4 regions of the Allobranchiibius sp. GilTou38 genome follow, and region 1 is predicted to be linked to each of the others. Evidence: predicted binding sites of a transcription regulator. Region 1 holds the regulator's gene; each other region holds the start of a gene.

Region 1 (5,789 bases):
CGCTCGATGTGCACCCCACGGTCTGCGCGGGCGGCGTCGGCGCGGGCGCCGGTGGTCTCGGTCATGCTGTTCCTCCGTGTGACGTGGTGAGCTGGGCTGCTGATGCGGGTGGTGCTGGTGATGCTGTGGGGCCTTGCGGTACGCGCACGGGTTACTGCTGCAGCACCCGGCGCATGGGATGACCGGGTATCAGTGATCCTCCCCGCCACCACTGACAACGGGGTCGTCGGCGGCGTACGAGGGGCCGAGCACCTGACGCTCGGCGCGAAGCAGCGCGATCGCCGCCTCGAAGTCGCCCAGGTCGTCGAAGGCCTGGTAGACGGAGGCGAATCGCAGGTAGGCGACCTCGTCGAGGGCACGCAACGGGCCGAGGATCGCCAGACCGACGTCGTGGGCGTCGATCTCGGCCAGTCCCTGCATCCGGATGGTCTCCTCCACCTGCTGGGACAGCAGCGCCAGGTCGTCCTCGGAGACCGGGCGGCCCTGGCACGCCTTGCGCACCCCGACGAGCACCTTCTGGCGGCTGAACGGCTCGCTGGCGCCGGACCGCTTCACGACGGTCAGGCTCGTGGTCTCCATGGTGGAGAAGCGCTTGCCGCAGCTGGGGCACTGGCGGCGCCGTTTGATGCAGGTGCCGTCCTCGCTCGAGCGGGAGTCGACGACGCGACTGTCCTCGTGCCGGCAGAACGGGCAGTGCATGCGGTCTCCCTCACCCTCGACGATCGGCTCACACCGATCTCTCGCCGTCCACGCCGTAGCCCCGCCGAACGAGCCGCCCACCTGTGGGTAACTCGTGGACAACCGGGGGATATCCGCGCTGTGCCTTGGGATAACCCGGGTCGACCTGGGGACTACATGTGGACGACTTACATCGATGTAACTACTAGATGTAGGGATCGTATTCCGGTGGAGGGGGTGATGCAACCTTTAGAGACTGCCCGGTTTGCGCGGGGTCGTTCGTGCTGGTCAGAGGGCCGCCGAGGGCGAGACGGAGGCGGTGTCGGCCCTGCTACGGGGCGCCAGAAGGCGCGCGGCCGGACTCAGCGAGGCAGGCGCAGTTGCTCGCCGGCGAACACCTGCAGGGTGTTCAGTCGATTGGCGGCCTGCACCCGCTGCACCGCATTGCCGATCGGCAGCTGGGGGTAGGCGTGGTGGGCGACCGAGGACAGGGTCTGGCCCGACTGGACGACCACGGTGTCGTAGCGCTGCGCGGACCCGCCGCCCACTGCGGCACGGGCTCCCGCCACTCCCCCGACGAGACATAGGAGGAGAGCGCACAGCGTGATCAGCAGGCGACCGCGACGAGTGATGTGCATCGTCGGCGCAGGTGCATCCACGAGCACGGGCAGATCAGGGACCGCGCGCAGGTGGCCGCGACGGATGGACGCGGGCGCCGTACGTCGCGATGCGCCGGGACGACCCGGCAGGGCAGGGGTGGCGGGAGTGACCCAGCTGGGAACAGCGGTGACGGCACTCATGAGATCCTCCGATAACTCGTCGATCGTACGTGTGTGCGATCGATCATCTGTCTGATGTCTAGCACGCGCGTTCGAGAAAATCCAGACACGCCCCGAACAGATGTTTGGAAAGTGTGTCCGACTCTCGTAATCTCGTGCTCACCTGCAGAACTGAAACACCGACCACCGACAGCCCCTGCTCATCAGCTGTGAATCCGCGGAACGACGCCGAATACGGCGACTCATCGGCCCCGGGGGCGCAGCCGCACGGACACCTGGGGCGGGCGGTGACAGCACGATCCACTCGGAGAGGGACGGACGAAGACCATGGCCAAGGTGCACCAGATGCCCGAGCGCGACGACGACGGTTTGACCACCCGACAGCGGCGCGTGCTGGAGGTCATCCGCAACTCCGTGGACCGGCGCGGTTACCCGCCGAGCCTGCGGGAGATCGGCGAGGCCGTCGGCCTGACCAGCCCCAGCTCCGTCGCTCACCAGCTGTCGATGCTCGAGCGCAAGGGCTACCTGCGCCGCGACCCTAACCGGCCGCGCGCCATCGAGGTCATCTCACCGGACCAGGACAAGGACCAGCGCGGCTACCGGGGCGGGTCCAGCGTCACCAACGCGCCGGACGGTGACCTGAGCGTCGAGGACGAGACCGGCATCGGCGACCGGCGACCCAGTGCGTCGTACGTCCCGGTCGTCGGACGGATCGCCGCGGGCGGTCCGATCCTGGCCGACGAGGTCGTCGAGGACGTCTTCCCGCTGCCCAAGCAGATCGTCGGCGAGGGCGACCTCTTCCTGCTGAAGGTCGTCGGAGACTCGATGATCGACGCCGCGATCTGCGACGGCGACTGGGTCGTGGTGCGTCAGCAACCGACCGCGACCAACGGCGACATCGTCGCGGCGATGCTCGACAACGAGGCGACCGTCAAGACCTTCAAGCGCACCGGGGGCAAGGTCTGGCTGATGCCGCACAACACGGCGTACGACCCGATCGACGGCGACGACGCCGTGGTGCTGGGCAAGGTCACGGCGGTGCTGCGCAGGGTCTGAGCGACCCCGGGCGCCCGGCGCTCCTCAGGCGCGCTGGGCGCCCGGTGCGCCCACGGCCGGCGCTCCCAGTCGGTCCGCCAGCGCCGTCAGGGTGCTGCCCAGCGGCGCCTCGATCTTCAGGTCGGTCTCGCCGTCCCCGCGGGTCCATCCGTCGTTGATCACGATCACGGGCACGCCGATGCGGGCGGCGCGGCGCACGAACCGGTAACCGGACATCACCGCGAGCGACGACCCCAGGACCAGCAGCGCCGACGCCTCCTCGACGAGGCCGAAGCACTGCTCCACCAACGGTTTCGGCACTGATTCGCCGAACATCACGACGTCCGGTTTCAGCAGGTCCGAACCGCACACCGGACAGTCGGCCGTGACGAACGCGCGCACGATCGCCTCGGGCAGCGCGACGTCGCCGTCGGGCCGGACCGCGCCTCCGATCGCGCGGTCGAATCCGGGGTTGGCGTCGCGCAACCAGTCGTCCATGTCATCGCGGCGATGCGTGCTCGAGCAGGCCATGCAGACCACCCGCTCCAGGTTGCCGTGCAGCTCGAGCACCTCGCTCGCGCCGGCCGCCTGATGTAGCCCATCGACGTTCTGGGTGATGACGCTCGTCAGGGTGCCGGCGGCGAGCAGCCTGGCGACCGCGCGGTGGCCGTCATTCGGTCGGGCAGCCGCAAAGCGTGGCCACCCGACGTAGGAACGTGCCCAATACCGCTGCCGCGCTTCATGACTGGCGCGTAGCTCGGACACTGTCATCGGCTGCACCCGACGTACGCCGCGGGCGTCACGGTAACTCGGCAGACCCGATTCGGTGGACAGGCCGGCTCCGGTCAGGGCGACCAGCCCGCCATCCGCCAGGTAGCTCGCCAGTCCGTCCCACTGATCCGGGCGCACTCCCTCGGGCACCGGGGAGACCGCGGACTCGAGCACGTCATCAGTGTCGCACCGGCCCCGTGGCCCCGTGGGTGCGCGGGTGGCCACTGCGACGCAGGGCTGGTGCAGAACGAAAGCACGAAGATGGGTTCCGATGGATAACCTTCCATTATATGATCGGCGCATGATCGACGCTGCGGGCCTACGGGTCATCCGGGCCATCGCCGACGAGGGCAGCTTCACCGCTGCGGCCACCTCTTTGGGCTACTCCCAGCCGGCCATCTCCCAGATGGTGCGCCGTCTGGAGGACCGGATCGGCACCGTCCTGGTGGAGCGCCTGGGCCGCAGCGTGCGGCTGACCGAAGCCGGCGCGGTGCTGGCCCGTCACGCGGGCCCCGTGCTCAGCGCCCTCGAGGCCGCCGAATCAGAGGTCGCCGCGATCGCCGGGTTGCGCGCCGGCCGCGTCCGTCTGATGGCCTTCCCCTCCTCCTCCTCGACACTCGTCCCGCACGCGCTCGCGATGGTGCGAAAGGCCTACCCCGACGTCGAGGTGACCTTCACTGAGGCCGAGCCCCCCGAGTCGCTGGCCGCACTGCGGGCCGGCGAGTGCGACATCGCCGTCGCGTTCGCCTACGACGGTGCGCCGCTGGCCCGCGGCGAGGACGACATCGAGGCGTTCCAGTCCCGCAAGCTACTCGACGACGAGGTGCGCCTGGTGGTGCCGTCGGATCACCGGCTCGCCGGCGCCGCGTCGGTGCGGATGACCGACATGGTCGACGAGCAGTGGATCGCGGGATGCCCGCGATGCCGCGGACACCTGCTCTCCCTGGCCGAGCGCGCCGGATTCAGCCCGTCGGTCTCGTTCGAGACCGAGGACTACGTGGCGGTGCTCGGTTTCGTCGCCGCGGGCCTGGGGGTCGCCCTCGTGCCCGACCTGATCCTGCACTCGGCGCACAACGACGGCGTGACGATCCTGCCGATCAAGCCGACCCCCCGCCGGACCGTCTACGCCGTCACCACCCCCGACCTCACGCGCGTGCCCGCCGTCGCCGCGACCCTGGAGGCGCTGTGCGCGGCGTCCACCTCGGTGCGGTCGGCGGCACCGGTCGCCTGAGACTCCCCCACCCGCCCGTCAGGGCCTGTCGACGGTGACCCGCCCGTCGCGCACAGCCACGACCACGTCCCCTCCGCGGTCGGTGCGGTAGGTCGCTCCGGGCAGGCTCTTCAACAACGACAGCGTCGAGGGCGTCGGCAGTCCGTAGTCGTTGTGAGCACCGACGCTGATGATCGAGATCGGTGCGTGCACGAAGCGCACCAGGTCTGCGGACTGGTTGGCCGAGCCGTGGTGGGCCACCTTGAGCACGTCGAAGGGCGGCCCCGTCGGCTGATGACTCAGCTCGCCGTACACGGCAGCGCCCGCCTCACGCTCGATGTCACCGGTCAAAAGGATCCGCAGGCCGTGGGTACGCACGTCGAGGGTGATGCTCGCGTTGTTCTGGATCGAGCCGGCGTCGATCTCGCGGCTCGGCCACAGCACGACGGCGTACACCCCGGGCCAGTTCACGGTGTCTCCCGTGACCAGGGTGCGCACCGGAATGTGTCTCGCGGCGGCGAGCCGGTGCACCAGCGGGGCGTTGCTGGCCGCCTCCCGGGTACCGGGCGCGCTCGTCGCGACCACCGGCGTCACGAAGATCTCCCCGACGGATCGCCCCCGCAGAGCACCGGTCAGACCGCCGACGTGGTCGAGGTGGAAGTGAGTGAGCACGATCGCGTCGATACGGGTGACGCCGGCGCGCTGCAGGCAGACGTCGATGTGCTGCGGGTCGGGCCCGGTGTCGACGACGACGCCGTGCCCCGGTGTCGTGGCGAGCACCCCGCCGTCGCCCTGCCCGACGTCGCAGGAGATCCACACCCACCCCTGCGGCGGCCAGCCGAGATGCGGCAGCGGCCACGCCGCGGCCGTCAACGCCAGCGCGCAGCCGGCGGCCAGCGCCGGATGGGTACGAGCACGCCGCCATAACCCGACGCCGCCCCAGATCGCGAGCACGGTGAGCGCGCCGAGCAGGAGCGCACCGCCCAGCCCGCTCGGCCACGGCAGGACGCCGCCCGGCACCCGGGCGCCGACGTGGGCCACCCAGGCGATACCCCAGGCCGGGACGGCCGCGCACCAGGCCGGGACTGCGGCGACTGCCGGACCGAGCGGGCTCGCCAGCACGGTGACGACGCCGGCCAGGGTGGCCGGCTCGACGAAGACCGCAGCGAGCAGATTGGCGGGCACCCCGACCAGACTCACCGACGACTGCAGCAGCACGATCACGGGGGCGCACGCCGCTTGCGCCGCCAGCGGGATCGCGATCGCGTCGGCGACCGGTCGCAACCTGAGGGGCAGTCGCGCCGCCATCGCGTCAC
Region 2 (5,789 bases), on a different contig from region 1:
ACGTCATGTCCGGCTACTCGCCCGAGCACGCGATGCGGGAGTTTCTGCGCCGCGGGACCCGTGACCAGCAGGGCCTGGACGAGTTGGCCCGTCAGGTCGCGCAGAAGCGCCGCGAGATGCTTGCCAAGCACAACCTGGACGGCACCTTCCAGGAGGTGAAGGAACTGCTCGACAAAGCGGTGCTCACCGAACGCAAGCGGCTGGCCCGCGACCTGGACGACGACGCGCGGTTCGCCGAGATGCGCATCGAGAACCTTCCGCCGTCCACCGCCGCCGCGGTCAACGAGCTCAGCGACTACCCATGGCGCGACGCCGAGGCGCGCGAGGACTACGAGCGGATCAAGGATCTACTCGGCCGCGAGATGCTCGACCAACGGTTCGCCGGTATGAAGCAGGCGCTCGAGGGCGCCACCGACGAGGACCGCGCACAGATCAGCGAGATGCTGAAGGACCTCAACGACCTGCTCACCAAGCACCGCAACGGCGAGGACACCGACGCGGCGTTCGAGCAGTTCATGGACAAGCACGGCGACCTCTTCCCCGAGCAGCCCGAGACCATCGAGGAGCTGCTGGACTCACTGGCGCAGCGCGCCGCGGCGGCGCAGCGGATGCGCAACTCGATGACCCAGGAGCAGCGCGACGAGCTGGACGCCCTGGCCACCCAGGCGTTCGGATCGCCGGAGCTGATAGACCAGCTCGGCGCCCTCGACGACAACCTGCGCGCCCTGCGTCCCGGCGAGGACTGGAGCGGCGGGGAGGAGTTCGGCGGTGAGCAGGGGATGGGCCTCGGGGACGGCACCGGAATGCTGCAGGACCTCGCCGACCTCGACGCACTGAGCGAGCAGTTGTCCCAGCACTACGCCGGGGCACGGATGGACGACCTCGACCTGGACGCGCTGCGGCGCCAGCTGGGCGATGAAGCGGCAGTGGACGCGCAACGGCTCGCGGAGCTGGAGCGACAGCTGCGCAACCGCGACTACCTGCAGTCCGACGCCCAGGGAGACCTGCGCCTGTCGCCGCGCGCCATGCGCGAGCTCGGCAAGTCGTTGCTGCGCGACGTCAGCCAGACGTTGTCCGGTCGGCAGGGGCAGCGCGACGCGCGCAAGGCGGGTACGGCGGGCGAGCCCTCCGGGGCCTCGCGCCCGTGGGAGTTCGGCGACACCGAGTCGTGGGACGTCACCCGCACGCTGACGAACGCGACCCTCCGCAGGGCGGGAGAACCCGAGGGCCCGGTCATCTCCTTCGAAGACGTGGAGGTGCAGGAGACCGAGGCGCGCACCCAGGCGGCTGTCGCGCTGCTGGTCGACACGTCGTTCTCGATGGCGATGGACGGTCGCTGGCTGCCCATGAAACGTACGGCGCTCGCGCTGCACCAGCTCATCTCGACCAGGTTCCGCGGTGACCATCTGGAGCTGGTGGCCTTCGGCCGGCACGCGCAGACCATGGAGATCGCAGAGCTGACCGGGCTCGCGCCGGAGTGGGACAAGGGCACCAACCTGCACCACGCGCTGATCCTGGCCAACCAGCACTTCCGCAGGTATCCCAACGCCCAGCCGGTGCTGCTCGTGGTCACCGACGGCGAGCCGACGGCGCACCTGGAGTCCGACGGCGAGGTCTTCTTCGACTATCCGCCGCACCCGTTGACCGTGGCGTACGCCGTCCGCGAGCTGGACCAGTCCACCCGCCTCGGCGCGCAGACGACGATCTTCCGGCTCGGCGAGGACCCCGGACTGGCGCGCTTCCTGGACCAGCTGGCCAAGCGGGCCGGCGGACGCGTGCTGGCGCCGGAGCTGGAGGGCCTGGGCGCCGCGGTCGTCGACAGCTACCTGTCGGGGCGCTCGTACGGCGGCAGCAGCTGGTTCGGCGCGTCCGGCTGACGTAGGCCGAACATGTGGGTCGTCGCGCGCTCGATAGAGCGCGCAACGACTCGCGACGTCCCGCGCGATCAGCGCTCCGTACGATCGGCGCGTGACGAAACCGCGCATCGGAGTGCTCGCCGTACAAGGGGACGTGCGCGAGCACCTGCGGGCGCTCGCCAGCGCCGACGTCGAGGCGGTCCCGGTACGCCGCCCCCAGGAGGTCGCGCGCATCGACGGCCTGGTGCTGCCCGGCGGGGAGTCGACCACCATCGACAAGCTGCTGCGCATCTTCGAGCTGCAGGAGCCGATCCGCGCGCGCATCGCCGCGGGCATGCCGGTCTACGGATCCTGCGCCGGGATGATCCTGCTCGCCGACGAGGTGCTGGACGGCCAGCCCGGGCAACAGACCCTCGGCGGGATGGACATCACGGTCCGGCGCAACGCGTTCGGGCGGCAGGTCGACTCCTTTGAGACCGACCTGGTGATGCCGTCGCTCGCGGACGGTGCACACACCCCGGTGCACGCGGTCTTCATTCGCGCGCCCTGGGTCGAGCGTGCCGGCGACGGGGTGCAGGTGCTCGCCACGGTGCCGCACGGGCCGGCGCAGGGTCGCGTCGTGGCATGCCGTGAGGGGGCGCTGCTCGCGACGTCCTTCCACCCCGAGGTCACCGACGATTACCGGGTGCACCACTATTTCGCGGCCATGGTGCGTGACGTCGTTCGCGTGCCGTAAGGGGTGTGGCGTACGCCGTCGCGATCCGGGCCTGCGCGCGAATCGTTACGATGACGGGCGGATCAGCCGTCCACGACGGCCTCACAGCAACGAGCACGAAGCAGGGAGAACATGAGCGGGCACTCCAAGTGGGCCACCACCAAGCACAAGAAGGCGGTGGTCGATGCCAAGCGCGCCAAGCTGTTCGCGAAGCTGATCAAGAACATCGAGGTGGCGGCGCGGTCCGGCGGCGGCGACGTGGTGGGCAACCCCACGCTGTATGACGCGGTGCAGAAGGCCAAGAAGTCCTCGGTCCCGAACGACAACATCGACCGCGCGGTCAAGCGCGGTTCGGGCGCGGAGGCCGGTGCCGCGGAGTATTTGGCGCTGACGTACGAGGGCTACGCGCCCGGCGGCGTGGCGCTGCTCATCGAGTGCCTCACCGACAACAAGAACCGTGCGGTGGCCGAGGTGCGCACGGCCCTGCAGCGCAACGGCGGCACGATGGCCGAGAGCGGTTCGGTCGCCTTCCAGTTCCACCGCAAGGGCCTGGTGACGGTGCCCAAGGCGGACAAGACCGAGGAGGACATCCTCGAGGTCGTGATGGACGCCGGCGCCGAGGAGATCAACGACCTGGGGGAGTCCTTCGAGATCGTCTCCGAGGCCCATGACTTCGTCGCCGTGCGCGAGGCCGTGCAGGCCGCGGGCATCGACTACGACTCGGCCGAGTCGTCGTGGCTGCCCACGGTCGAGGTGCCGCTGGACGCCGACGGCGCCCGCAAGATGTTCCGCATCATCGACGCGCTCGAGGACAGCGACGACGTACAGAACGTCTACGCCAACGGCGAGGTGTCCGACGAGGTCCTGGCCGAGCTCGACGAGGAGTAGGCGACTCGCCGGGTCGCCTGCCCGTGGCCGATCGTCGCACCGGGTAGCGTCGCCGTGTGCCGAACAGGTGTTCGGCACACGGCGATTCAATCTGCGGGAGGCTTGCGTGCGTGTCCTCGGCGTCGACCCCGGACTGACCCGGTGCGGCCTGGGCGTGGTGGAGGGCGGTATCGGCGAACCGGTCCGGATGATCGCCGTCGGCGTCGTGCGTACGCCGCCCGGCGACGACCCCGCCGAGCGGCTGCTCACCCTGCAGACCGAGATCGACGAGTGGCTGCAGCGCTATGCGCCGGACGCCGTCGCCGTCGAACGTGTCTTCGCCAAGGCCAACATCAAGGGGATCATGGGCACCGCGCAGGCCTCTGCCGTCCCGATGCTCGCGGCGGCCCGTCTGGGGCTGCCGCTCGCGATGCACACCCCGTCCGAGGTCAAGGCCGCGGTCACCGGCAACGGCCGCGCCGACAAGGCGCAGGTGACGGCCATGGTGACCCGCATCCTCAAGCTGAAGGTCGCTCCCACGCCCGCCGACGCGGCCGACGCCCTGGCGCTGGCGATCTGCCACGTATGGCGCGGCGGCGCGCAGGACCGCATCGCCCAGGCCCTCGCTCGACAGAAGGCGGCGTACGCAGCCCAAGTAGCAGCAGAGGCACAGCGGGTGGTGCGGTGATCGCGAGTCTGCGGGGCTCGGTGCTCGCGACCGGCCTCGGCACCCTCGTGGTCGAGGTCGGCGGTGTCGGACTGTCGGTGCTCGCGACCCCGTCCACCGCGGCGTCGGTGCGCGTCGGCGAGACGGCCACCCTGGCGACCACGCTCGTCGTGCGCGAGGACTCGCTCACCCTCTTCGGCTTCGCCACCACCAGCGAGCGGGACCTCTTCGAGCTGGTGCAGACCGTCAGCGGCGTCGGTCCGCGGCTCGCGCTGGCGATGCTGGCCATCCACGCCCCGGAGGTGCTGCGCGCCGCGATCGCCGGCGGCGACCTCGCGACACTCGTGAAGGTGCCGGGCATCGGCAAGAAGGGCGCCGAACGGATCGTCCTGGAGCTGAAGGACAAGGTCGGCCCGGTGTCGGCCGCCGCCGGTCTCGAGGACGCGGCGCAGCAGGCGTCCAGCATCGTCGACGGCGAGCACGGCCAGGTGGTCGAGGCGCTCGTCGGCCTGGGCTGGTCGACCAAGCAGGCCCAGGACGCCGTCGAGCGGGTCGTCGATGCGGCCCGCGGTGACGGCCACGTGAGCGACGTGTCGGGTCTGCTGCGCGCCGCGCTGCGGGAGCTCGGCCGGTGAGCGAGAGCGACGACCCGTCGTACGAGGACGAGTCGTACGACGCGACGGCGCGGATCGTGGATCCGGGGGGTCACCCGGCCGACGAGGACCGCCGCTTCGAGGCGGCCCTGCGGCCGCGCAGGCTCGCCGACTTCCCCGGCCAGCCGCGGGTCCGCGATCAGTTGGGTCTGCTGCTGGAGGCGGCGCGGCGCCGCGGTGCACCGCCGGACCATGTGCTGCTGTCCGGCCCGCCCGGCCTGGGCAAGACCTCGCTGGCGATGATCATCGCCGCCGAGCTGGAGCAGCCGATCCGCATCACCAGCGGGCCGGCCATCCAGCACGCGGGCGACCTGGCCGCCGTGCTCTCCTCGCTCGCCGAGGGGGAGGTGCTCTTCCTCGACGAGATCCACCGGATGGCGCGCCCCGCCGAGGAGATGCTCTACCTGGCGATGGAGGACTTCCGGGTCGACATCATCGTCGGCAAGGGCCCGGGCGCCACGGCCATCCCGCTGGAGCTGCCGGCGTTCACCGTGGTCGGCGCGACGACGAGAGCGGGTCTGCTGCCCGCGCCGCTGCGCGACCGCTTCGGCTTCACCGGCCACCTCGACTTCTACGCGACGGCCGACCTCGCGCAGATCCTCACCCGCAACGCCACGCTGCTCGGCGTAGAGAGCACCCCGCAGGGGATCGACGAGATGGCGGGACGGTCCCGTGGCACCCCGCGGATCGCCAACCGGCTGCTACGACGGGTCCGCGACTACGCCCAGGTGCACGGCAACGGCATCGTCGATCTGAGTGCCGCCCGCGCCGCCCTGCGGCTCTTCGATGTCGACGACCGCGGCCTGGACCGACTCGACCGGGCGGTGCTCGACGCCCTCTGCCGACGCTTCGGTGGCGGGCCGGTGGGATTGTCGACCCTGGCCGTCGCAGTGGGGGAGGAGGCGGACACCGTCGAGACCGTCGCCGAGCCCTATCTGGTGCGGGAGGGATACCTGGTGCGCACGCCGCGTGGCCGCGCCGCGTCGCCGATGGCGTGGGCGCACCTGGGCCTGACACCGCCGACGCCGAGC
Region 3 (5,789 bases), on a different contig from region 1:
GCACGTCCAGCGCACGGTCGTCGTGGGCGTCGTCGAAGGTGCAGGCGATGACGCCGCCGTTCACGACCAGGTGGTTGACGTAGCTGTAGTCGACCGGCCCTTCGTCATCGGACAGCGTTGCAGGTGCTGGTATCTCGACGATCTCCAGCGTGCGTCCGGCAGCGTCGACCGCGCCGCGCAGGCTCTGGATCAGCGACCGGCTGACCGCGTGGTCGGGGTGGTCCGGATGCTCCTGGGAGTGCACGAGCACCACACCGGGGGAGGGGAAGGTCGCCACGATGTCGACGTGGCCCCGGGTGCCGAACTCGTCGTAGTCACGGGTGAGTCCGCGCGGCAGCCAGACGAAGGTGTCCACTCCGAGGCACCGCGTGAACTCGGCCTCGATGGACGCCCTCGTGGCGCCCGGGTTGCGCCCGGGGTCGAGCTGCACCGTCTCGGTCAGCAGCACGGTCCCCCCACCGTCGACGTGGAAACCCCCGCCCTCGTTGACGATCGGCGACGTGACGACCTCGGCACCGGCGAGCCCTGCGACGTACCGGCCGATCTGCGCGTCGCACTCCCAGCTGGCCCAGGACTGCGCACCCCATCCGTTGAAGATCCAGTCGACGGCGCCGAGTCGCGCGCCGTCGGCCGACAGCACGAACGACGGACCCATGTCGCGCATCCAGGCGTCGTCGAGGCCGGTCTCGTGCAGTTCGACGCCCGGGTCGAGCAGGGCGCGCGCGATCTGCGCATCAGTCGGCGCGACCACCATCGAGACCGGCTCGAAGCGGGCGACGGCGTTGGCGACCGATGCCCAGGTACGTCGCGCCGCGTCGGCCTCCGCGGGTGTGTGACCGAGCGTGTAGCCCTTGGTGGGGAACGCCATCCAGGTGCGCTCGTGCGGTGCCCACTCCGGCGGCATCCGCCAGTCGCCGGCCACCGGTGCCGTCACTGGTCGACCGTGCGCTGGTGCTCCGGCCGAATCGGCGCCGCGAGCGATGCGTAGGTGTCGGGACGACGGGTGGCGAGGAAGGGGAATAGGTCGAGCCAGTCGCGGCGCTGGGCGATGTCGAGGTCGGCGACCAGCACGCACTGCTCGTCGCGCGGTGCCTGCACCAGGACGCGGCCGTACGGATCGGCCACGAACGACGTGCCGTAGAACGTGATGAGTCCCTCGCTGCCGCAGCGGTTGGGGGCGATCACGAAGAGCCCGTTGGCGATTGCGTGCGCGACGATCGTGTGCTGCCACAGCGGCTGGGTGTCGAACTCCGGGTGGTCCGGCTCCGAGCCGATCGCGGTGGGGTAGACGAGGACGTCGGCACCGGCGAGCGCGTACGACCGCGCGACCTCCGGGAACCACTCGTCCCAACACGTGGGCATACCCAGCTTGATGGCCGGATCGTCCACCATCGCAACGGGATAGGCGTCGTCCGCCGGACCCGGGCGGAAGTACTTGTCCTCGTAGTAGCCCGCGGTGACGGGGATGTGCGTCTTGCGGGTGCGCTGCACGAGGTCGCCGTCGGGCGAGACCAGGATCGCGGTGTTGAGACCGCGGCCGTCCTCGGCGTCGGCGCGTTCGTAGAGGGAGGCGTGCACGTAGACCCCGTGCTCGCGCGCGGCGGCGCGGGCGAAGCGCATCGTGGGACCGTCGGACAGGTCCTCCGCGGTCTCGGAGGCCACGCCCGAGGGCAGGGTGTCGGCCGGGTAGCGCGACAGCGTGAGCTCGGGCAGGAAGACGAAGCGGGCACCGGCCTCCGCGGCCTGTCCGATGCCGTCGTGCAGCGTCTGTGTGAGGCGCGCGGCGTCGGGATCCCACGCGTGCTGGACCAGTCCGACGCGGACCGGTGCGTCCTGCGGGGCGTTCACCCGGGCGGGGGAGTCGGGGACGGCGGGAGCGGTGATGAGGCGCATGGGTGCAGTATCGCGCGTGGTTCGGGTCGGCCGTGCCGAGTGGCCCGCTTTGCGCGACGTCCTGCGGGCACGTCGACGGCTGTCAGACTGGCGGGGTGCGATTAAGCGAGTTCTGGCGGCTGATGGACGACGAGTTCGGCTCGGGGTACAGCCGGGTGCTCGCGCGTTCGCACGCGATCCACGCGCTGCACGACCGCAGTGCGGACGAGGCCCTGGAGGACGGCGTGGGCCCGCGCGAGGTGTGGCGCGCGCTCTGCGTGGACCTCGAGGTGCCCCCTGAGCGGTGGTTGGGCCGCGATCTGCCGGGCACCGAGACGAAGGAGCCGTAGACGTGAAGCGGATGGTGAACGCCGCCCTGGATTTCCGGGTCGACGGGCCGGCCAGGATCGTGCTCGCGGTCGCTGCGGCGCGGTGCAAGGGCCTGCAGATCGACGAGTCGATGCGGATCACGCGTGATGGTGACGATGTAGACGTCCAAGAGGTGGGGGACACCCACGACGGGGTGCTGCACCTTTTCGAGGCGACGCCCGGCGCGTACCAGATGCGTTACGAGGCAACGGTTTCCGGCTACGAGGAGGACGGCGACGAGGGCACCGGCGCGCAGCTGGGCAACCAGGTGCCGAGCCGGTACGCCGAGTCCGACCGGCTCTTCGGAGTCGCTGCAGAGCTCTTCGGCGATCTCGACGGAGTCGAGCTGGTGCTCGCGGTGCGGCAGTGGGTGCAGCGGCGCACGGCGTACGTCGCGGGCTCCTCGCGGCCGACCGACGGCGCACTCGACACCTTCCTGCTCGGCAACGGCGTGTGCCGCGACTTTGCACATCTGGCCATCGCGATCCTGCGCGCCCGCGGCGTGCCGGCCCGGCTGATCGCGGTCTACGCACCCGGTCTGGACCCGATGGACTTCCACGCGGTCGTCGAGGTCTATGTCGAGGGGGCGTGGCACACGGTGGATGCCACCGGCCTCGCACCGCGGCAGTCGCTGCTGCGGGTGGCGACCGGACGTGATGCCGCGGACACCTCGTTCATGACCAGTTTCGGCGGCCCGGTGACGCTGCAGGCGATCACGGTCGGCGCGGTCATCGACGGTCAGCTGCCGCAGGACAATCACACGGGCCTGGTCCGGTTGAGTCGCTGACGAAGCGCGCAGCGCAGGGTGTGCCGAGCGCAGCGAGGTCCGCCCGCAGCGGAGTGTGAGGAAGCGGCTCGAAGGGATGAGTCGGTAGGGATCCGTCGCACGTGTCGCGTGGTGGGGGTTTTGCGTCGGTGGCCAGGGCTGCAGCACTGGCCGCGGACGCAGAACGCGAACGTGGTGGGGCCGGTCGGTTGAGTCGGCGCCGGGGGAGTGCCGACGTACGGCGTGTCGCTTCGTACGCGTGTTCGGTCACTGGTCTACGCTTTCCACAGGTGCCCTCCCGGGGAGCTGCTTGTCCACACGTGCCGGACCGAGCCCGGTGGCTGTCGGTGGGGGTGCCTAGCGTCTGACCAGATCTCACGTCATCGCACGTTGACGCAGGGAGAAGGTCGACGGCAGGCGCGACCACCTCGAGCAGAAAGAAGCACCCGATGAGTCCAGCACCGGCCGGCCCCAAGCCCGGCGAGAAGGTCAAGGCCCTCGATGCCGTCATGGCGCAGATCGAGAAGGCGCACGGCAAGGGATCGGTGATGCGGCTCGGCGACGACGTGCGCCCGCCGATCGACGTCATCCCGACGGGTGCGATCGCGCTCGACGTGGCCCTCGGGATCGGCGGCCTGCCGCGCGGTCGCGTGGTGGAGATCTACGGCCCGGAGAGCAGCGGTAAGACCACCGTCGCGCTGCACGCCGTGGCCAGCGCGCAGCGGGGAGGCGGCATCGCGGCGTTCATCGACGCCGAGCACGCGCTCGACCCGGAGTACGCTAAGAAGCTGGGCGTCGACATCGACTCGTTGCTGGTCAGCCAGCCCGACACCGGTGAGCAGGCGCTGGAGATCGCCGACATGCTGATCCGTTCCGGTTCGATCGACATCATCGTGATCGACTCCGTCGCGGCGCTCGTGCCGCGTGCGGAGATCGAGGGGGAGATGGGCGACAGCCACGTCGGCCTGCAGGCCCGGTTGATGTCCCAGGCGCTGCGCAAGATCACCGGCGCGCTCAACAACACCGGCACCACCGCGATCTTCATCAACCAGCTGCGCGAGAAGATCGGGGTGATGTTCGGCTCGCCGGAGACCACCACCGGTGGCAAGGCGCTGAAGTTCTACGCGTCGGTGCGCCTGGACGTGCGCCGCATCGAGACGCTGAAGGACGGCACCGACCCGGTCGGCAACCGCACCCGCGTCAAGGTCGTCAAGAACAAGGTCGCGCCGCCGTTCAAGCAGGCGGAGTTCGACATCCTCTACGGGCAGGGCATCTCCCGCGAAGGCGGCCTGATCGACATGGGCGTCGAGCAGGGCTTCGTGCGCAAGTCCGGTGCCTGGTACACCTACGAGGGCGACCAGCTCGGTCAGGGCAAGGAGAACGTCCGCACCTTCTTGAAGGACAACCCCGACCTGGGGGATGAGATCGAGAAGAGAATCAAGGAGAAGCTGGGCATCGGCCCGCAGGTCGACAAGCCCGCCGACGTGGTCGCGGCGGCGACACCCGCCGAGGTGCCGGTCGACTTCTGAGATGACGACGCGGGGAAAGACCTCGCCGGCGCCCGAGACCGATCCGGAGCCGAACCCGCACGACATCGCGCGGGCCATCGTGTTGCGTCAGCTCACGATGGCCCCGCGCAGTCGTCGGCAGCTGGAGGACAAGCTGCGCGCCAAGGGGTGTGACGACGAGGTGGCGCGGGTCGTCCTCGACCGGATGCAGGAGGTCGGTCTGGTCGACGACGAGGCGTACGCCGGCATGGTCGTGCGCTCCCAGCAGGCCGGGCGCGCGCTGGCCCGCCGGGCGTTGGCGCAGGAGCTGCGGCGCAAGGGTGTCGACGACGAGACCGCCCAGGAAGCGCTGGAGCAGATCGACGACGAGAGCGAGCGGGACCGAGCGCAGGCGCTGGTCACCAAGAAGCTGCGCTCCATGCACGGACTCGATGCCGCCGTGCAGACCCGCCGCCTCGCGGGGATGCTGGCGCGCAAGGGGTACCCGTCGGCCCTCTCCTGGTCGATCATCCGGGCGGCCGTCTCGGACGCCCCGGAGCACCAGCGCGACTGAGGCGGATGCGCGAGAATCGTTCGATGTCGTCGACGCTTCCCCTGCTCGTGGCCTGGTTCGTCGCCGTGGCGATCCCCGGACCGGACTTCGTCGCGGTGTTGCGCACCTCGGCCGCCCACGGCCGTCGGGCGGGTCTGTCGGTGGCCGTCGGCGTCGTCGGCGGGATGGCTTGCTGGGCCACGTGCGCGCTCGTGGGGCTGAGCGCCGTTATCGCCCGCTACGAGCACCTCTACCTGGTGATCCGCACGGTCGGCGCCGTGCTCCTCTTCCTCTATGGCGCGCGGGTGCTCATCGGCGCCTTCCGGGGTCACCGTCCCGACACCGGACACGGCGTGCCGGCCCCTGAACAGGGCGGGAGCCATTCCTTATGGCGGCTCGGCCTCTTCACCAACCTGGCGAATCCCAAGGCGGTCGTCTTCTTCGGCGCGCTCTTCGCCTCGCTGCTGCCGCACGGGCTGAGCGTCGGTGGCCGGGTCGGCGTGCTCGGCGCGATCCTGGCCATCGGGCTCGCTTGGTACGTCGTCGTCGCCTCTGCTGCGTCGTCCGCCCCGGTGGTGGCTGCGTATCGACGAGCGGGCCGTGCCATCGACCTGGTCGCAGGCACGGTCTTCGCGATCACCGGCATCGCGCTCGTCCCGCGCAACTGACGCTCGCGGCGTAACGTCGCACGGGTGACTGTCACAGCCGATGCTCTGAGCTCACTGCACGACGTCCTCGACGC
Region 4 (5,789 bases), on a different contig from region 1:
CCTCGCGGCGCTCATCGCCGTCCCCGCCACCCTGGCCGTGTCGGCACCGAGCGCCCGAGCCGCGAGCACCCTGCCGTCGATGTCGGTGGCCCCCTACGCGCTCCTGCCGACCAAGACCGCTCTCTGGGTGAGCGTGCCGTCCGGCACAGTCGTGACGGTGCGGCACGCGGGCGGCTCGGTCATCGGATCCAGCACCTCGGTGACAGGCCACGCCCTGCTCGTCCTCTGGCAGCCGACCGGGTCGCGCAGCTCGTACGTCGTGACCGCGCCGGGCTACGCCCCGTCGACCGTCGAGGCGAGTACGTCGGCCACGTCCTTGGCGGGCGCGCTGTGGCGAATGACCAACAAGCGCAACGCGTTGCCGTCGACCTACGTGCCGTCAGGGCTGCAGACCGTCGGCTCGCGCCAGCTCACCGCCGGCGCGGCGACCGCCGTGAGGCAGCTCATCGCCGGCGCCGCGGCCGCGGGGCTGACCACGGGGGTCAACAGCGGGTACCGCTCCTACGCATCGCAGCGCTCGCTCTACGACCAGGACGTGAAGCAGTACGGACAGAAGGTGGCCGACGACCTCGTTGCGCGCCCGGGGTTCAGCGAGCACCAGCTGGGCCTGGCCGCCGACCTCACCAATGCCCCGTGCACGAATGCTTCATGCACCACGACCACCGCCACGGGTCGGTGGATCGCGGCCAACGCGTGGCGGTACGGCTTCATCCTCAGCAACGCGGTGGGGAAGACCGCGATCACCGGATGGCAGTCCGAGCCGTGGCACGTGCGATACCTCGGCACTTCCCTGACCGCCTACGTGCACGCACGCCAGATCCTGACCGAGGAGGACCTGTTCGGACTGCCGGCCGCCCCGACGTACTGATCCCGACGCGCCGGGATCGGCACGTCGGGGTCGGGGATAATGGAGGTCGAAGCTCAGACGGCGACGTCCTCTTCCAGCTCCTCCTCGGTGGCGGAGTCCAGCCGACCGGTGGAGCGGTCGACGTCCGTGCCGGTCGCCGTACAACGCGCCCGGCGCTGCTCCACGGCGTACCCGAGGCCCAGGCAGGCGATGCCGAGCACGAGCCATCCGAACAGGATCGCCAGCGGACCGCCGAGGCCGACGGCCGGGAAGTAGAACATCCGGCGCAGCGTCTCCACGAACCCGGCACCGATCCAGAAGTGGTGCAGCCAGCCGAAGAACGCCGGCTGCAGGACGGGTGAGAAGACTCCCCCGGAGCTCGTGAAGTTCAGTGCGACGAAGACGGCGGAGTAGAGCAGCGTGCTGAACCGTCCGACCAGCGGGTGCAGTCCGACGCCGACGAACATCACGGCCGCCGTGTAGAGGATCGACAGACCCCAGACGGCCGGGACGTGACCGCCGAACATGTCGTAGCCGAAGTGGGCGACGGCGAGCTCGGCCGTCGAGAGCACGACGGCGGCACCGGCGGCAAGGCCGACACGGTCCCGGAAGCGCCGGGAGGCGGCTGCCGCACCGATGGCGATCGAGGTCGCGTAGGCGCCGACGGTGAGCGCGACGAGGAAGAAGAAGCCGTTCTGACCGATCGGGTCGCCCGCGGTCACGGGTGCCACGTCCTTGACCGACAGCGGCACACCCTGTTTGAGAGCGACCGGCGAGAAGACCTGCGTCACCACGGTCTTCGTGCTGTCTGAGGCGGCCGACCCGGTCAGGAGGACTGCCTGGTGAGCTCCGGGCACGTACGCGCCGGAGAGGTCGAGGTGCTGGATCTCGCGGGTGGCTTCGGCCGTGTTCGGCACGACCCGCACCGTCGCCGCGTCACCGACAGCATGCTGCAGCGCGTCGGCGATCGGCTGCGCCTGCTGCGTCGTCCCCACGACGGCCAGCGGCACGTTGTGAGGTGCTGGCTTGTGGAAGCCGCCGAGGTACGCCGCCGCCATCACGAGGCCCATCACGATCGGCACCAGCACATGGGACAGCACCGTCTTCATCGGCACCACCTGCTGCGGTCTGCTCACCTTCACCGTTCTCCTTTCTACTACCGTCCGAATCTGAAGTTGGTAGATGCAACTTCTGTATCTATAGTAAGCCTATGGAGACGGAGAGCAAATCGCGCGACGAGCCATTGCGGGTCGTGCTCGTCGAACTACGTTCGTTCGCAAGGAGATTGCGGCGCGAGTGGAGCATCAACGTGCCGGAGATCACATTCGCGGAGGCCACGTTGATGTCGGCGGTCACCGCACGACCGCACCCGACCGCAGTCGACGTGGCGGCCGATCTGCAGATCGACAAGTCCACGGCGAGCCGGCAGATCGCCGTCCTCGAGCAGCGCGGACTCATCGAGCGGGAGGCCGCTCCCGGTGAACGCCGCGCGCAGTGGCTGAGGCTCACCCCCGAGGGCCGCAACATCCTGCAGCAGTCGGACACGGTGCGGATCGAGGCGATCCGGGACCGTGTGGGTGACTGGACGGACGCCGAGGTGACCCAGTTCGCCGACCTGCTGAGGCGGTTCAACGCGCGGCCCAGCTGACCGTCAGCATCCGCGATCGGCCGACTGCGCATTTTCATGTACCCCAGATGGCACACCCGTCACATCCGTCTCGCACCATGCGCAGTCGGCGGGTGGGGGCGATTGGTGCGGTGTGGACAGCCCATAGAACCCATACCGCGGAGGAGGGGATGTGGACAACCTCGGTTCGAATAAGCAACATTCGCAGTTATATTCGGCGAATTCACCCTTGCACTTCGGTTCGAACACGCGTATGATCCATGGTATACGGATGACGTGAGGATCAGCAGCTCGAGGAGGGGCCATGGCGCAGTCGACAACCGACACACAGGCGCCCGCCGGGCCGGGGACCGGTGCCCGGTTGATGGGCCTGCTGAGTGAGTTCAAGACCGCGTTGGATGAGTGGCCCGGTGCGCTGTACCAACTGGATGAGACCGAGCTGGGCGAGGTCGTCGGTTCGATGCTGCAGATCGGAGCACGGGGAGAGAACGTCGCCGCCCTAGCGACTGCGGACGCCCTCGGTCGGGGCACGGTCGCCAACTCCACCGCCACCGGGGCACCGGCCTGGGTGGCCCAGCAGGCCCGCGGTGTCGACCCCGTGGTCGTGCGCCGGGTCGGGACTGTCGGGGTGGACTGCGCCGACCCCCGCAACACCGTCGTCGCCGACGCCCTCGCGAGCGGGGCGGCGACGGTCCCGGTGGCGGCGGCCGCACTGCGGGAACTCCCCCAGATCCTGCCGCAACTGCCGTGCGCGGACCGCGAAGACCTGCTGGGCCGGTACCTGTCGCTGAGCAGCTTCGGACCCCGCGCCCTCCGCGAGCTCAGCACCCGGATCCGCGGCGAATACGCCCCCGACCACCTCGTCCGCGATGAAGAACGACAACAGGACTGCGAATCGGTGCACTGGGCCGACCTACCCGGTGGACTGACGAGGTTCGTCGCCGAACTGTCCGGCGGGCACGCCGCCGCCGTCAAACACGCCCTCCGCGCCTTGTCTGCGCCGACAGCGCAGCCCTGCCCGGACGCACAAGACCTTTGCAGCCCTGACCGCGACTTGCGGACACCGGCCAAACGACGCGCCGACGCCCTGGTGCGGCTGATCGACACCGCGGCCGGCGTGCTGGACAGCACCGCACCACGACCGGTCGGGGACTTCGGCGGGACCGCGAAGATCCTGGTCACGATGGACTACGCGACCTTGTACGAAGGTCTTCAGGCCACCGGCCGACTCGGCCAACACAGTTCGAACAACGGCCAATCCGCACCGACGTACCTCCCAGGCATCGGAATGACCACCGACGGGGAGTACCTCGACGCGGGCACCCTGCGCAGGCTGGCCTGCGACGCCGACCTCATCCCCATCGTCTTGGGTGGGGAGTCCGAACCATTGGACGTCGGCCGCGCGAAACGCCTCTTCACCGGAGGCCTACGGACCGCGATCATCCACCGAGATCAGCACTGCACCTTCCCCGGCTGCGACCGACCGCCCGACTGGTGCGACGCACATCATGTGACGCCCTGGTGGGCCGGCGGAGAAACAATCCTGACCAACGCGGCGCTGTTGTGCGCACGGCACCACACCATCGTCCACCGCGACCTGCTCACCGCCCAGGTCACCACCACCGGCGTCACCTGGGACCCCACCCCAGGCAAGATGCCCACTCGACCCGGCCAAGACCCGGCAGCATGACCGGCCAGCACTGCCGGACCGAACGACCTCCGGCAGGGTTCACACCCAGCGGTCCGCCGATCGTGGTCGGGCGGAGCAGCCATAGCGATCACCACGCTGCCGCTGTCCATGGTGGGCGCCTCGGGGATCAGACGGCGTCGCCCTCCGCCACGGCGTGGGCGACCGGCAGGTCCTGGGCGGCGGTCGCATCGAGCTGGCCGGCCTGCACGTCACGCCGACTCGCCGCGAGATAGGCGACCAGCACCACGATGAGCAGGGTGAGCATTCCGGTGACGACGCCGTCGCCGTACCCCAGGCCGGCACCGAACGAGTGCGGTTTGCCGAACCAGTCGGCGAAGGACGCCCCCAGCGGGCGGGTGAGGACGTACGCCGTCCAGAACGCCGCGATGGCGCCCAGCCCGAGCCGCCACGCCAGCAGCACCACGAGGATCGCGGCGCCGAAGAGCACACCGGACGCGAAGAACCCGAGATGCATCGTGGTCGCGGTCAGGTCACCGGCGGCGGTCCCGAGGGCGAAGGTGAGCAGCACGGTCACCCAGTAATAGGTCTCCCGTCGCTTGGTGGTGATGCTGTGGATCGACAGCGTCCCCTCGCTGCGTTGCCACCGGAGGAAGACGAACGCGAGCGCGAGCGCGTAGACCGCCGTGGTCACCGTGTACGGCAGCGCCAGGACGATGTGCAAGCCGTCGGCCGCCATCGTGCCGAACAACGCGACCATCGCGACCGCGAACCAGTACGTCCACGCGCGGTAGCGGGTGCTGCGCAGCTGCAACGTCATGCCCAGCGCGAATCCTCCGACCCCCAGCACACCGGCGAGGACGAGGCTGATGCCGCCGAACCAGTCGGACGCGGCCTCCCCCATGCCGGTGGTGAGTACCTTCACGACCCAGAAGAGTGCGGTGATCTCGGGGACCTTGGCGGCGATCGGATCGGGCCTGCGGAAGACGGTCGGTCGCGTACGGGGCTGCGGTGTCGGCACGCGCAGAAGGTAAGCGGCCCCGACTGAGAGATCACTGGGTGATCTCTCAGTCGTGCGGAGCCGCCGGAAGCACCTGCGGGGCGCCGATCAGCCAGGCGAGCAGCGTTGCGGTGATCGACTGCGCGCACAGCAGACCCACCAGGACGACGATCTGAAACCGAGCGGCGCTCTCGGCGCTGGCTCCGCCGAGCAGCGCGCCGACGAAGGCGCCGGGCAACGTCACCAGACCCACCGTGCGGGTCTGGTCCAGGGCGGGCACCAGCGCCTCGTAGACAGAGGTACGCGCGACGTCCCGCGCCGCCTGTCGCGGTGTCGCGCCGATGGACAGCCACGCCTCCACCTCGTCGCGCCGATCGTGCAGCCCGCGGGCGAACCTGCGCCCGGTCAGCGTGGCCACGGTCATCGCGCCGCCGATGACGATCCCGCAGACGGCGACCAGGGTGCGCACATCGCGGGTCAGCGTCGGCATCCCCACGATGATGGCGACCGCCACGGACACCCCCGCGCCGATCGAGGCGACGACAGCCCGCATCGCGTTCAGCTGGCCTCGCAGACGACGTCCGGCCGTCCAGCAGGCCACCGTGAACATCACTGCTATCACACCGATCACGGTGATCGGCGCCGCGAAGACGCCACGCAGTGCCAG

Evidence for each region. The regulator LexA, encoded in region 1, represses DNA repair genes until DNA is damaged. The targets are predictions, from matches to a motif close to TCGAACANNTGTTCGA.
Region 2: ruvC (crossover junction endodeoxyribonuclease RuvC) is a predicted target of LexA. The motif match lies at 3,519-3,534, and genes of this name have one in related genera.
Region 3: recA (recombinase RecA) is a predicted target of LexA. The motif match lies at 3,259-3,274, and genes of this name have one in related genera.
Region 4: JOB34_RS15235 (HNH endonuclease signature motif containing protein) is a predicted target of LexA. The motif match lies at 2,716-2,731, and genes of this name have one in related genera.

Annotation. Positions count from the first base shown of each region.
Region 1 covers NZ_JAGEKN010000001.1:15,509-21,297, reverse strand. Annotated here, with positions in the region: gene JOB34_RS00080 (vitamin B12-dependent ribonucleotide reductase) at 1-65, opposite strand, end outside; gene nrdR (transcriptional regulator NrdR) at 190-699, opposite strand; gene JOB34_RS00070 (hypothetical protein) at 1,041-1,478, opposite strand; gene lexA (transcriptional repressor LexA) at 1,785-2,513, shown strand; gene JOB34_RS00060 (NAD-dependent protein deacetylase) at 2,538-3,437, opposite strand; gene JOB34_RS00055 (LysR family transcriptional regulator) at 3,565-4,494, shown strand; gene JOB34_RS00050 (ComEC/Rec2 family competence protein) at 4,513-5,789, opposite strand, start outside.
Region 2 covers NZ_JAGEKN010000006.1:132,302-138,090, forward strand. Annotated here, with positions in the region: gene JOB34_RS05755 (VWA domain-containing protein) at 1-1,877, shown strand, start outside; gene pdxT (pyridoxal 5'-phosphate synthase glutaminase subunit PdxT) at 1,969-2,592, shown strand; gene JOB34_RS05765 (YebC/PmpR family DNA-binding transcriptional regulator) at 2,704-3,459, shown strand; gene ruvC (crossover junction endodeoxyribonuclease RuvC) at 3,566-4,126, shown strand; gene ruvA (Holliday junction branch migration protein RuvA) at 4,123-4,740, shown strand; gene ruvB (Holliday junction branch migration DNA helicase RuvB) at 4,737-5,789, shown strand, end outside.
Region 3 covers NZ_JAGEKN010000010.1:13,679-19,467, reverse strand. Annotated here, with positions in the region: gene JOB34_RS14310 (agmatine deiminase family protein) at 1-904, opposite strand, end outside; gene JOB34_RS14305 (nitrilase-related carbon-nitrogen hydrolase) at 931-1,893, opposite strand; gene JOB34_RS14300 (DUF3046 domain-containing protein) at 1,989-2,222, shown strand; gene JOB34_RS14295 (transglutaminase family protein) at 2,234-3,028, shown strand; gene recA (recombinase RecA) at 3,457-4,536, shown strand; gene JOB34_RS14285 (regulatory protein RecX) at 4,538-5,068, shown strand; gene JOB34_RS14280 (LysE family translocator) at 5,092-5,715, shown strand; gene JOB34_RS14275 (FAD-linked oxidase C-terminal domain-containing protein) at 5,740-5,789, shown strand, end outside.
Region 4 covers NZ_JAGEKN010000012.1:88,061-93,849, forward strand. Annotated here, with positions in the region: gene JOB34_RS18200 (M15 family metallopeptidase) at 1-868, shown strand, start outside; gene JOB34_RS15225 (hypothetical protein) at 922-1,983, opposite strand; gene JOB34_RS15230 (MarR family winged helix-turn-helix transcriptional regulator) at 2,058-2,495, shown strand; gene JOB34_RS15235 (HNH endonuclease signature motif containing protein) at 2,779-4,164, shown strand; gene JOB34_RS15240 (hypothetical protein) at 4,292-5,143, opposite strand; gene JOB34_RS15245 (ABC transporter permease) at 5,190-5,789, opposite strand, start outside.